One region of the Duganella sp. Root198D2 genome, then DNA from elsewhere that is predicted to be linked to it. Evidence: riboswitches for the same ligand, from Rfam matches in the RefSeq annotation. Region 1 holds a riboswitch; the other holds the start of a gene.
What was found. A riboswitch is a leader RNA that binds a small molecule or an ion and turns the genes downstream of it on or off. The one in region 1 is predicted to bind cobalamin.

Region 1 (4,484 bases):
CTGGTCGAGGATGCCGGACAGGGAACTCCACATCGGCGCCGCGAGCAGCAGGGTAGGCAGCAGCGCGGCCACGATCCAGGTCGCCAGCAGCCGCCATTGCAGGGCGGCGCGGCTTGCGTTTTTCAGGTTGGCGGTCAGTTTCATAAGGTCGCAATGAAGGAGAGCAGGGTCTGGACGATAGCGGCGAAGTCGAAGCTCCAGCGGCGCGCGGCGCGGCCATCGGACTTGAGCGTGCGGCTGTCATCGAGCTTGTTGGCGTCGAGGTAGTGCTGGCGGCCCGGGTCGAGTTCCGCCGACACGGCCTTGGACGGCCTGGTCCATTCGAAGGTTCGCCAGCGCTCTGCGCCGTCCCACAGCACGATTTCCGTGGTGCCGTCGGCGAACGTGACGACCAGGGTTTGCAGTACGTCGGCGCCGCGGCGGCGTACCGTCACGATCGTGTGGTAGGGATAGGGGCCCTGGTTTTCCTTGGCATCCGGGTATTGCTCCTTCCAACCCTTGCGCTGCTTGCCGATCCGTTTCTCAACTTCCTCCTCTGTCAATTCGACGTGCTTGCCGTTCTCGACATGCACTCCTGGCAGCGGCAGCACTTCAGCGCTGGTGAATTTGGAGATGCGGTCGTCAACCCGGTTCACGCTGTACACCTGCTGCGCAAATACCTGCTCCACCAGCCTGCGGTTGCCGCTTACTTCGCTCAAGACCTCGCGGAAATCGGCCAGGCTCGGATGGCGGAATTTCCAGCGGCGGTAGTATTCCTTGAAAGCGCGCTCGATGACGTCCCTGCCCAGTTGCGCTTCGAGATCGTGCATGGTGGTCGCAGTGCGGGAATACACCGGGCCGACGCCCTGCAGGCGATGGAAGGCGCTGGCGCCCAGCGGGTCGGACGGTTCTTCGCGCGGGGTCATGGCGCGCTCTACGTCCCAGACGTTGAAGCGCGGCGCAAAACCGAGCTTGCCGAGCAGGGGCGTGGTGGCATCGACCGTGCGGCGCAGGTCGGACAGCATGCGCGTGTTCCAGTACTGGTTCAACCCCTCGTCCAGCATCGGCTCTTCGAACTCGTTGCTGGCGAGGATGCCGTAGAAGTAGCCATGGCCGAATTCGTGGATGGTGACGAAATCCAGTTCGAAGGCGCTGAGCGTGCCCGGGGTGACGTCCTTGTAAGCATCGGCGGTGAAGAAGGTCGGGTATTCCATGCCGGCCGCTTCGCGCGCGTTGTACGGCGGGATCACCACGGTCACCGTCCTGTAAGGGTAGGGGCCGAGCGTCTTCGAGAAGTAATCGAGCGAATCCCTGGTGGCTTTCAGCGCGGGCGCTGCGTTCGATGCATATTCCGGCGGAAACAGCACGGTGATCTTCACCGGCGGGCTGCCGGCGCCAATCCAGGTGTCGGTCAGCGGCTTGGCGCTGCGGCTGTCGGCGGTCCAGGCGAAATCGTGCACGTCGCCTTGCACGAAGTGGTGGGTCAGCTTGCCTTCTTTTTCGACAGGCTGGCCTTGCAGTTCGCCGGTAGCGCCCACGGTATAGCCTTTGGGTACGGTCAGCTTGACGTCGTAGTTGCCGAAGTCGGCGTAGAACTCGGATTCGGCGTGGAATTCGTGGGCGTTCCAGCGCGGCGCCGTGGCACCGCGTTCACCGGGCAATTCCAGCACGGCGATCTTGGGGAACCACTGCCCGACCAGGTGGAAAGTGCCGAAGTAGCCGGTGCGCGATACCACGCGCGGCAACTGGTCGAAGAAGCCGATATCGAGCGTGGTGCTGGCGCCCGGCGCGACTGCTTGCGGCAGGTCCATGCGCACCACGGTGCGGTCGGTAACGGGGCCGCCATCGGGCTGCACGAATTTCCACGGCACGCTGGCGCCGTTCTGCTGCACGCTGCGCAAGTCGATATAGCCCCATTCGCCGTCCTTGGTATCGACGCCGGAGCGGAAGCTGTTGCCGCTCTTGCGCTGCTCGGTGAAATAGGTGCTGCCCGGATTCTGGAAGGCGTTCAGGTACAGGTGCAGGTAGACGCTGCGCACCGGTTCGCTGCTGCGGTTGCGCCAGGTCAGGCGCTGCCTGCCTTCGACCGTATGCTTGACCGGGTCGAGGCTGGCCTCGATCTTGTAATCCACCACGCGCTCCGACAGCGTGGCTTCCTGCCCGGTGCGCATGCCACCCCAGGCATTGGGCGCGCTGGGCACGGAAACCGCGGCGGCATTGCGCGGCGCAGTCGGTATCTCGGCTTGCGGTGCTGCGGCGCCGGCCAGCAGGGCGACGGCGGCGAGCGCGATGAAAGTACGCATGGATCTCCCGTAACAATTTGGCAACGCGTCACTATAGCCTAAGCAGCGTATAATGTGGCCGCCTTGGTGCCCGCCCCCTGTTCGTGGGGGCAGTTAAACGGGAAACGCAATGTGCTGCCCCCGCAACGGTACGCAAGCGCCGTCGTCATGACGGCAGGCCGCGCCAAACAACCACTGCATCAATGAACACGCAGGAAGGTGGAACGGTCAGTCTTGCCAGCCCGGATACCGGCCAGGGAGGTGGAAGCGCACCCGTACAGGGCTCGACTTCTGTGGATTCCGACTGCGGGGAGGCAGGCGGAAAATACTCATTCAAACAGTCATGACCATCATCTCCTCGCGCTGCGCGCTTGCCGTAGCTGTTGCCGTATGCTTCGCCGCACCGGCCCAGGCTCAATCCCAAACCGACACCGTTGTCATTTCCGGTTCCCGCTTCGCCAGCGACCCATCGCTGTTGCCGATCGGCGCCACCACCATTAGCGCAGCCGATATCCGCCGCGCCGGCGTATCGGACGTCAACCAGGCGATCCGCAAGATCGGCGGCGTGTATGGCCGCCAAAGCCTGACCGGCAGCCCTGACTTCGGCCTCGACCTGCGCGGCTTCGGCACCTTCAGCGACCAGAACGTCGTGATCGTGCTGGACGGCGTGCGCCTGAACGAGAACGAGCAGCTGGCAGCGACCCTGTCCACCATCCCGATCGACCGCGTGCAAAGCATCGACATCATGCGCGGCGGCGCCAGCGTGCTGTACGGCGAAGGCGCGACCGGCGGCGTGATCCGCATCACCACCAAGCGCCCGCAAGCCGGTGAGCGCAGCGGTAACGTATTTACCGAAGCGGGCCAGTTCAACAGCAGCGAAGTGCGCGCCAGCCTGGCACAGGGCTTCGACTCTTACGCATTCGACCTGTCGGCCGGCCACCAGCGCACCGACAACTACCGCGACAACAATGATTTCAAGCAGTCGCGCATCAACGGCGGAGTGCAGTTCAACACCGGCGTTGGCCGCTTCTCGCTGCGCGCCGATATCGCGCGCCAGGACCAGCGCTTTGCCGGTGGCCTGAGCGAGGGCCAGTTCCTGCTCGAACCGCGCCAGACCCTGACCCCGAATGATTTCGGCAAGCTCGATAGCGACCGTTACACCGCCGCCTGGGAGCACAAGGTCGGCGCCTTCGACCTGGCGGCCGAACTGTCGCACCGCAAGAAAGAATCGGAAGGCGTTTACAGCGGCTTCAAATCGGCCTACGACAGCAAGCAGACCCAGTTCTCGCCGCGCGTGCGCCACCTGGGCCAGTTCGACGGCCTGCTGAACGAGCTGGTGGCAGGCTTCGACTTCAGCCGCTGGAACCGCGTGACCCATGCTTTCTTCTCGGCCGCCGACGTCGAACAGCGCAGCAAGGCTTTCTACCTGCGCGACGAAATGAAGTTCTCCGGCCCGCAGCAATTCCGCCTGGCCGCCGGCGTGCGCCGCGAACTGTTCGACAAGGATTCCGCCGATTCGGTTCCATTCGGCGCCAACTACAGCCAGAAACAGGCGCATAACGCCTGGGAAGCGCAGGGCAGCATGCTGGCCGCGCCAGGCCTGACCGCCTGGGCCAAAGTTGGCCAGAGCTACCGCGTCGCCAACGTCGACGACAATGCCTTCACCCCGGTTCCAGGCAAACCGCTGGAAACCCAGGTGTCGCACGACGCCGAGATCGGCCTGGGCTACGCGGCTGGCGATGCCAAGCTCGACGCGCGCGTCTTCCGCCATAAGCTGGACAACGAGATCTATTTCGACCCGACCATCTTCGTCAACACCAACCTGGCGCCGACCCAGCGCAAGGGCTTCGAGCTCGATGGCAGCTACCGCCTCGCGCCGGAATGGCAAGTGCAGGGCCACTTCCAGCAAGTGGAAGCCGAATTCCGCTCCGGCCCTAACGCCGGGCGCGAGCTGGCGCTGGTGCCGAAGAACATCCTGACCGTGCGCCTGGCATGGCTGCCGGCGGACGGCCAGAGCGCCGACATCGGCGTGCAGCGCGTAGGCAAGCAGCGTTACGGTAGCGACTTTGATAACAGCTGCGATGCCCGCATGCCGGCCTACACCGTGGTCGATGGCCGCTACGCGCGCAAGTTCGGCCAATGGGAGCTGGCGCTGAGCGCGCTGAACCTGTTCGACAAAGACCACTACAGCCAGGCGTTCAGCTGCCGCGGCGGCATCTACCC
Region 2 (4,484 bases), on a different contig from region 1:
GGTACTGCACCGCGGTCTTGCCCGCCATATAGACCGCGTTGCCGGACACGTTGACGCAGGTGAAGGTGGCATTGCCATTGCCCGCCTCGAACAGGTCGCCCAGGCGACCGCCCCAACCCGAACGCGATCCTTCCGGAGCGGACGATTGCCAGATCGATTGCTGGTCGTTGTGCGAGAACAGCTTGGGTGGCAGCGGCACGGACCTGGCCTGGTATTGCGCTTTCGTGGTCGGCTGGATCAGCGGGCCGACGTTCAGCATGACGCCCAGGGCGCCCGCGTTGAAGATCGGGACCAGCGGCGCCAGCGCAGGAGCGAGAGCAAACTCGCGGGCGGCGCCGGTCGAATCCAGCACCGGTACCGATGGCGCCAATGCGGTCGCCGTCAGTGCGTCGCGCGCATAGGCGATGGTCGGGCGCAGTTGCTGGTACAGGGCGTAGCTGGTGCTGTCGTAGGGGACTACAGTATTTGCGTAGTCATTGCCGCCGTACAGGAAGACGCAAACCAGCGCCTTGTAGTCGCCGGCAGTGGCTGCCGCCGCCTCGGCGATCGACATCAGGTTGATTGCCCAAGGCGCCGCCACGCCTGCCACGCCGAGTGCCGATGCGCGCTTGAGGAAGGCGCGGCGCGAAGCTTGATTAGTCATGGTGTGGCCTTTATTTCTGCACGATGAATTCAGGGGATGCCATTACCAGCGTGAGCGCCGCGTACACGCGGTTGGCGCGCGCGGCGTCGGTGCCGGTCGCCATGCTGGCGACAGCGTTGCGGATCAGGGTGACGGTATCGGTACTCAACTGGCCGGCGGCCAGCAACAGGTTGATCTCGTCGACCAGGGCCGGTACGTTGTCGGCCAGCGGCAGCAGGGTCGCATAGTCGGCCTTGACGTCGCCAATGCCTTTGCTGATGGCGGTTTGCATGTAGTTGGCGTAGCCGACCACACTCGTTTCGTTCACGATCTGGAATTCCGGTGCGACCACGCCCAGCGCCGGCGGCACGTAGCCGGGACGGAAGAAGTTGAACACGCTCGGCGAGCGTAGCGGGCTTTGGCCCAGGCGGGACGAGGGCTCGCTGGTGTTGCCGATAGCCCAGGCATCGCTTGGCGAGGTGACGTTGTAGGCGCGCGCCCAGGCGGTGAAGCGCAGCACAGGTTCGCGCACCTTGCCAAAGCTGGCGGAGCCCAGGTTGGATGCGGAGCGTGCTTCCTGGTCCAGCAGGATCGCCTTGACCACCGCTTTCAGGTCGCCTTTGATGCCGGCGCCATTGTTTTCGAAGACGGCTGCCACGCGCGCCACATAGGCCGGCGCAGGGTTGCTGGTGACCAGGCGCTGGATCAGTTGCTTCGAGACGAAGGGCGCCACGTTCGGGTGCGCGAAAATCGTGTCGAGCGCCTTGTTCAGGGCCGTTGCGGCGTCGACGCCGCTGGCGATCGTGGTGCCGAGGAAGGTCTTCTCGCCGGGTTCGTACTTGGTTCCGGTCTGGACCATCGGGCGCTTGCGGAAGTCCGGCGTATCGCTGGTGCCGCCGGCCAGGTCCAAGTCCCATCCGGTGAACACACGGGCCAGGCCGGAAATGTCGGCTTGGGTATAGGTTTCCTGCTCGGTCGCCGTGCCGTCCGGGTTGAGTTTCAGCAGGCCGATGGTGAACAGCTGCAGGATCTCGCGCGCGTAATTCTCATCCGGCATGGAGCCGGTTTTCGGATTGGCCTTGGCATTGCCGCGATAGGTCAGGTACTCGCCCATCGAGCTCGACAGGGTGACCTGCTGCAGCAGGGTGCGGTAGTTGCCGAAAGCGTTGGCTTCCAGGATATCCATGTAGGCGGCGCCGGTGAAAGCGCGCCAGGAACCGGTAAAGCCGTCCAGCGAAGCGACGACAATTTCGGACAGGGCCAGCGTGACGCGCTGGCGCAGGGTATCGGGCGAGGTGAGCAGCTTGACCCAGAGCGCGGCATCGATGCCGGCCTGGTTGTTCTTGTTGTCGATGGCGTTGAAGCCTTTCGCCATCAGCCAGTCCCAGCGCGATTGCGAAGCCGGCATCGCCATTTGCTCGTCCAGCCACTTGCTGTAGCCGACGGCCTGCAGCCGCGTCATTTGTTCACGGGTTGCACCCATTGACGCCTGCGCGAGGAAGCGTGCAGCCTGGGGATTGCCAATCGATTCGACTGCGGTAGGTGGCACAGGGGAAGTGGTGCCGCCGCCGCCACTGCCGTCGCTTGCGCTGCCGCCGCCACCGCAGGCAGTCAGCAGGGTTGCCGCAGCCAGCGTCGCGGGGAGCTTTGGCAAGCCCTCTTTATATTCGATTGTGTCGTCCATTGTTGCCCCTCGGAAATTTCCTTGAGGGTGCAGTATAGCCAGAAATTGCTGGGCTAAACCTATTGTGCGCGGCGATTGTCTGTTTAATTCAACCCTGCGCACGATAGTCATGCGTGACTTTTTTAATGAAAGTTTGATCCCGCAGCGTTTGCCACGCCTGAGTTCTTTAATGTACTATTCGGCAATTGGGTGCGCGCTTCCTGCTCGGGTTGCGCGTTAAACGGGAAACCGGTGACGCTGCCAAGTGCGGCCATTCCGGTGCAGCCCCCGCTGCTGTAAGCCTGACGACTTCGGAAATACGCCACTGCGCATTGCGCGGGAAGGCCCGGGGAAGGATGAAGGCGAGCCAGAATACCGGCCCGATACAACCAGCACTATTCTCCGGGGTGAAGGGAAGCCGCTGTCGACCGGCTTCCTGCGCCTTGTCCGCCCGGCCCCTGTCGACCGTCCTCTTACTCTCCCCTGATGGTGCTCCCATTGACCATTCGACGGGAGGACTCGAATGCACATCATGGAAGGTTTCCTGCCGCCTGCGCACGCGCTGGGCTGGGCAGCCGTATCCATTCCTTTCCTGGCCTGGGGCCTGCGCAGCATGGCGCGCGGCTTGCATGCGCATCCCGGGCAGCGCATGCTGCTGGGCGTTGCGGCGGCCTTTGCCTTCCTGCTGTCGGCATTGAAGCTGCCCTCGGTGACCGGAAGCTGTTCGCATCCTACCGGGGTCGGGCTGGGCGCGCTGCTGTTTGGTCCCGCGGCGATGGTGCCGGTCGGCTTCGTCGTGCTGCTGTTCCAGGCCTTGCTGCTGGCGCACGGCGGCGTGACCACGCTTGGCGCCAATGTGTTTTCCATGGCAATCGTCGGTCCCTTCGTTTCCTATGGCGTGTTTCGCTTAGTGGCAGCACTGGGCCTGTCGCGCAGCGTGGCGGTTTTCATGGCGGCCTTCATCGGCGACCTGGCGACCTATCTGACCACCTCTGCGCAATTGGCCTGGGCCTTCCCTGACCCGATCGGCGGCATTGGCGCATCCTTCGCTAAATTTGCCGGTATTTTCGCGCTGACGCAGCTGCCAATCGCCATCAGCGAGGGCTTGCTGAGCGTGCTGGTGGTGAATGCGATGGCACGCTTCAATGCGCATGAATTACGCATGCTGCCGGTGATGGCGCTGGTGAAAGGGAAAGCTGCATGAAGGCACGCACTGCTTTGACCTGGGTCGCCATCGTCCTGCTGACCGTTCTGCCGCTGTGGTTTGCTGTCGTGCCGCCTGCGGAGCCGGGCACTGAGCCACCAGCAGCATTCGGTGGCGCTGATGCGCGCGCGCAGCAGGCAATCGTCACCATAGCACCGAACTACAAGCCGTGGTTCGTGCCGCTGTTCGAGCCGCCTAGCGGCGAGATCGCGTCGCTGCTCTTCGCGCTACAGGCTGCGGCCGGCGCCGGCGTGATCGGCTTCTGGCTCGGGATGTCGATGGCACGCGAGCGGGAGCAAAAGCGCGTGCGGCCGGCGCCAGAACCGGGACAGGGTACCCATGCGGATTGACGCCACTGCCTATGCCTGCCGCTGGCGGGGTGTTTCCCCGGCTGCCAAGGGCGTATTTGCGCTGGCGGGAATCGCAGCCGCGTGGCTTGCTCGCAGCCCGGGCACGCTGGGCGTGGTCGCGCTGCTGTCGATGCTCGCTACGCTGGCCGGGGCGCGCGTACCAATGCGCAGCTATTTTGCCGTAGCGGCAGCGCCGCTCGGATTCGTGTTGCTGTCCTGCCTGACGATGCTGGTCACGCCGGCCGGCGGCGGTGGCTGGCGATGGGCGCCGGAACTGCTGCCAACTGTCGCGCACATCGCGCTGCGTTCATTCGCCACGATGGCAGCGGTGCTCGGCCTGGTGTTGACGACGCCGCTGCCACACCTGCTGTCATTGCTGCGCCGCCTGCGCGTACCGGAGCTGCTGCTGGACCTGATGGCAGTGTGCTACCGCATGCTGTTCGTCCTGCGCCAGGCATGGGACGAAGCCAGTACTGCGCAAGCCGCGCGTCTCGGGCATCGCGGTTTGCGCCAGCAATGGCGCTCAATGGGCCTGCTGGCCGGGCAAATGGCGGTGCAGGTGTGGCAACGCGCTTCGGCAATGCAGATGGCAGCCGATGCGCGCGTCTGCCAGGGCAGCTTACGCTTCCTGCCTGCGTCGTTCCT

Region 2: another riboswitch for cobalamin. It lies ahead of ASE26_RS13940 (energy-coupling factor ABC transporter permease); the one in region 1 lies ahead of ASE26_RS09135 (TonB-dependent receptor).

The regions. Positions count from the first base shown of each region.
Region 1 covers NZ_LMIC01000007.1:34,237-38,720, forward strand. The annotation lists gene ASE26_RS09125 (hypothetical protein) at 1-144, opposite strand, end outside; gene ASE26_RS09130 (M1 family metallopeptidase) at 141-2,282, opposite strand; cobalamin riboswitch at 2,330-2,534, shown strand; gene ASE26_RS09135 (TonB-dependent receptor) at 2,605-4,484, shown strand, end outside.
Region 2 covers NZ_LMIC01000012.1:308,421-312,904, forward strand. The annotation lists gene ASE26_RS13930 (DUF1501 domain-containing protein) at 1-643, opposite strand, end outside; gene ASE26_RS13935 (DUF1800 family protein) at 654-2,306, opposite strand; cobalamin riboswitch at 2,477-2,684, shown strand; gene ASE26_RS13940 (energy-coupling factor ABC transporter permease) at 2,809-3,489, shown strand; gene ASE26_RS13945 (energy-coupling factor ABC transporter substrate-binding protein) at 3,486-3,839, shown strand; gene cbiQ (cobalt ECF transporter T component CbiQ) at 3,829-4,484, shown strand, end outside.